2 regions of the Salipiger sp. D13 genome follow, and region 1 is predicted to be linked to the other one. Evidence: riboswitches for the same ligand, from Rfam matches in the RefSeq annotation. Region 1 holds a riboswitch; the other holds the start of a gene.
The links. A riboswitch is a leader RNA that binds a small molecule or an ion and turns the genes downstream of it on or off. The one in region 1 is predicted to bind thiamine pyrophosphate.

Region 1 (2,197 bases):
TTTCGCAAGCGCCGGCGCAAGCAGAAAACCGTGACGGAACAAGCCGTTGACATGAAAGGTGTCGCCCCTGCGCCGGACGCGGGGCAGGTTGTCGGGAAAGGCCGGGCGCGCATCGGCGCCGATCTCGACCAGCTCGGCCTCGCCGAAGGCCGGGTGCAGCGCGTAGGCCGCCGAGAGCAGTTCGAGCACCGAGCGCACGCTGCGCCGCCGGTCCTCGCTTTCGATCTGCGTGGCGCCAAGCATGAAGAGCCCGTCGGCGCGGGGAACGATGTAGAGCGGATAACGCGGGTGCAGCAGACGCACCGGGCGCGACAGGCGGATGTCATGGCTGCGAAGCACCGCCATCTCGCCCTTGACCCCGCGCAGGTCGCTCAGTCGGTCGCGCGCCGAAAGACCCCGGCAGTCGAAGGTCAGCCCCTCCGGCGTTCCGCGCTCGGCGCGGAAACGGACGCCCGCCGCCTCGAGACGGTCGCGCAGGCAGGTGAGCGCCGCACGCGGGTCGAGATGCGCCTCGCCGGGGAAGAGCAGCGCCCGCTCGAAGCGACCGTCGAGGTCGGGCTCGAGTTCGGCAATGCCGTTGGCATCCTGTGTCACGTGCTCGGCGGTCCGGCGTGCGAAACGGTCGAGCTCGCGCCGGTCGCGGCCCAGCGTCAGCACAAGCGTGCCGCGCCGCTGCACCTCGACACCCTGCGCAGCCCACCAGTCCGCGGCCTCCTGCCCGAGGCGGATGACGGGCTCCTCGGCGCTTTCGCCCTCGCAGAACGGCGCGAGCATGCCCCCCGCCCACCAAGAGCAGCCATGCGGGCCGGGACGGGGCGACGGATCGCAGACCGTCACGTCATGGCCACGCGCGACCAGCTCGGTCGCGACGCAGAGACCGGCGACGCCGGCACCGATGACCGTGGCGCGGGTCATGGGCGGCCTCGCCTACGGACGGCGGGGCGAGCGCTGCCGCGCAAGGCGGGCGCGGTGTTCAGGCGGTCGGATGGGTGACGGCTCATGCAAGGTCCTCCATCGACGCAAGGATGGAGGACGACCGGACGCGGAGAGACTCCCCCTGTTCGGTCGAGCTCCGTTCCCTACGCCGGTATTAGCCGGATCAGGTTCTATGGGTCGGCTGTCGCCTCTCAGCCCCTGACGGGGCACCCCAACGGATTCACCACGACGTTAACCGGATGGGCGCGGCGATACAACTGCCCATCGTCCGCCCCCTGTCCCGCCGCGACCGCGCGCCGGTCTGGTCCGTCCGGTGACGGAGTCGCGAATTTCCGCTCATCGCCAGGCCGGCGGGATCATCCTGTCGCGGCCCGCTGGCAGGCCGCCGCCCCTGCACTATGTGCATTCCGCAAGGTTTCCGGATTTGGAGCAGATTTCGACGTGCTGTCACATTTCGCGAGATGGGCTCCGGGCGCAGACTGCCCGGCATCGGCGGCCCGCTGCCACCCTTCGTGCATGACAGGCGCGTCGATGCCCGCCTTCCCGGGCAACGCCGGAGGCGCTGTCGCATGATCGCCTTTCCGTCGCTGGCCTTTCTCATCTTCGGTGTCGCTTACGCGCTGGTGTCACTGGTCTTCGCGATCATCTTCCGCGACGGCGTGCTCGGCGAGATCCTGAGCTCGGTCTCCGGCGGACTGGACATTTCGCTGCGCTACTTCTGGGCCATGGCGCTGGTCATCACCGCCTGGGCGGTGCGATCGGGCATCAAGCGCGGCGCGCCGCTGCGGGTGGCGGTCGGCAATGTCGCCGCCATCTACGCCGCGACCTTCGCGCTTCACTTCGGCTTCACGCTGTTCAAGACGACGATGCCAGAGATCGTGCCCCATTACGCCGACCCCTACCTCGCGGCGGTGGATGCCTGGCTGCACGGGCAGTCCGACCCCTGGTCGGTGATCGACCGGCTGATCGGCTCGGCCCGGATGATCCAGCTCACGCCGCTCTACCAGGGGCCGTGGCTGGTCGCCGCCTTCCTGTTCCCGGTGATCCTCGTGGCCTCGGACGACAACCCCGAGCGGGTGAAGCGCTACCTCGTGCTCTACTGCTGCAGCTGGATCGTGATCGGCAATATCATCGCGCTTGGCGGCATGTCGGTGGGGCCGGTGTTCTACGACAGGTTCTACGGTAGCGCCCGCTTCGAAGGGCTGACCCGGACACTGGACGAGGCGGGGCTCGCACACACCACGATGGGGATGCTGCAGGA
Region 2 (2,197 bases), on a different contig from region 1:
ATAAGCGCGACGAGCGCCCCACGGCCGCGAAAACTCCGCCGCGCCAGCGCCCGCGCCACGGGGACTGCAAGCGCGACACTCAATCCCGCGGACAGAGTGGCCTGCATCAGGGTGAACCGCAGCGCCTGCCACTCGTTCGCCCCGAGGCTGCCCCAACCGCCCGCGCGGATCAGCACCGCGACGACCGGCCCGAGCGTGAGCACCGCCACGGCAAGCGCGGCGAAAACCGCGATGCCCCGGCCTGGGCGCACCATTGATTTCCCGAAGCCGCGGGTCAGCGCGACAGCGCCCGGCGCCATGCCTCGATCGCCTCGTCGCGCAGCGCGGCCGCCTCGTCCTCGGAATAGAAAAGCACCTTCTCGGGCAGATCGAGTTCCTTGAAGCCCTCGGGCCATTTCTCGCGCGGCAGCGCCGCCGGGAAGGACCAGTTGCCGGTCGCGATCATCTCCTGGAACGGCTCGCTCAGGATGAAGGCCATGAAGTCGTCCGCCAGCTCGGGCTGGTCGGTGCTTGCGACCTTGGCGGCCAGTTCGACCATGAAGTAATGCCCCTCGGGGAAGATCGCCGCCTTCTTCGTTCGATCGTCCTCGGCGATGATGTGATAGGCGGGCGAGGTCGTATAGCTCATCACCATGTCGGCCTCGCCGTCGGTGAAGAGCCCGTAGCTTTCCGACCAGCCCTTCGTCACCGTGAGGATCTTGGGGGCAAGCTCCTCCCAGGCTGCCTCGGCCTCGTCGCCGTAGACCGCCTGAACCCAAAGCACCGTGGCCAGCCCGGAGATCGAGCTGCGCGGGTCCTGGATCACGATCTTGAGGTCGTCCGGCGCGTTCAGCAGTGCGTCGAAGCTTTGCGGCGGCTCGGGCAGACGCTCGGTGTCGTAGACAAAGGCCGTGTGCCCGTAGTTGTAGGGCAGGAAGATCTCGTCATCCCACTCGATCGGCAGCGTCAGCGGCGACAGGTCCTGCCCGTGGGGCGCGAAGAGCCCGCTTTCGCGCGCCTTTTTCGTGACGTCGGTGTTCAGCCCGAAGACGACGTCCGCTTCGGTGCGGTCGCCCTCGAGCAGAATGCGCGGCAGCAGGTCGCCGGGCTTGAACTGGAGGTCGCAGTCGCACTGCGCCTCGAACATCTCCTCGATCTTCGGGCCGGGGCCCCATTCCGAGACGATGTAGTCGCCTGCGTAAACGGTGAGAACGGGTGTATCCGCCAGCGCGGCGCTGGCTGTGAGAAGTCCCGCTGCAGCGGTGGTGATGGCCTTCATGGCATCCTCCAGGCTTGCGGCGAGAGGGCAAGACCGGGCGCGAGGCCGTCACCTTCCCTCCGCCGGTGTTAACCGGTTCAGGTTCAACGGGTTCGCAAGATGCATCTCAGCCCGGCCGCGGATCGGCCGGACACCCCGAGGTATCGGGAGTCGTAGTGCCGCAACCCGCCCCGCGCAAGGTGAAATGCCTTGAGACGGCGCCGCCGCTGCCCTAGGAACCCTTCGGACAAGGAGACTGCGCCCATGAGCATGAACACATTCGGCCACCTGTTCCGCGTCACCACCTGGGGCGAAAGCCACGGTCCCGCGCTCGGGGCCACGGTGGACGGCTGCCCGCCGGGGGTCGCGGTTGACGAAGCGATGCTGCAGCACTGGCTCGACCGTCGCAAGCCGGGGCAGAACCGCTACACGACGCAGCGGCGCGAGCCCGACGCGGTGCGCATCCTGTCGGGCGTGTTCGAGGGGCAGACCACCGGCACCCCCGTGCAGCTGATGATCGAGAACACCGACCAGCGGTCCAAGGACTACGGCGACATCGCCGAGAAGTTCCGGCCCGGTCACGCCGACATCACCTACTGGCAGAAATACGGCATTCGCGACTATCGCGGCGGCGGACGCTCGTCGGCGCGGGAAACCGCCGCGCGCGTCGCTGCCGGAGGGCTCGCGCGGGCCGCTCTCGCCGCTCTGGCCCCGGGCCTCGAGATCACCGGCTACATGGTGCAGATGGGTCCGCACGCGATCGACCGGTCGCGGCTGGACCTGGCGCAGGTGGGCGAGAACGCCTTCTGGTGCCCGGATGCAGAGACGGCCGAGACCTGGGCCAACTACCTCGACGACCTGCGCAAGAGCGGCGACAGCGTCGGCGCGGTGATCGAGGTCGTGGCGCGTGGTGTCCCTGCGGGGCTTGGCGCCCCGGTCTATGGCAAGCTCGACACCGAC

Region 2: it holds a riboswitch for thiamine pyrophosphate, as region 1 does, so the genes downstream of both, D6860_RS21785 (thiamine ABC transporter substrate-binding protein) here and D6860_RS10650 (FAD-dependent oxidoreductase) in region 1, are expected to answer to the same signal.

Annotation. Positions count from the first base shown of each region.
Region 1 is NZ_ML112594.1:204,675-206,871, reverse strand. It holds gene D6860_RS10650 (FAD-dependent oxidoreductase) at 1-915, opposite strand, end outside; TPP riboswitch at 1,060-1,160, opposite strand; gene D6860_RS10645 (phosphatase PAP2 family protein) at 1,506-2,197, shown strand, end outside.
Region 2 is NZ_RAPJ01000019.1:85,063-87,259, reverse strand. It holds gene D6860_RS21790 (thiamine/thiamine pyrophosphate ABC transporter permease ThiP) at 1-299, opposite strand, end outside; gene D6860_RS21785 (thiamine ABC transporter substrate-binding protein) at 275-1,258, opposite strand; TPP riboswitch at 1,296-1,406, opposite strand; gene aroC (chorismate synthase) at 1,502-2,197, shown strand, end outside.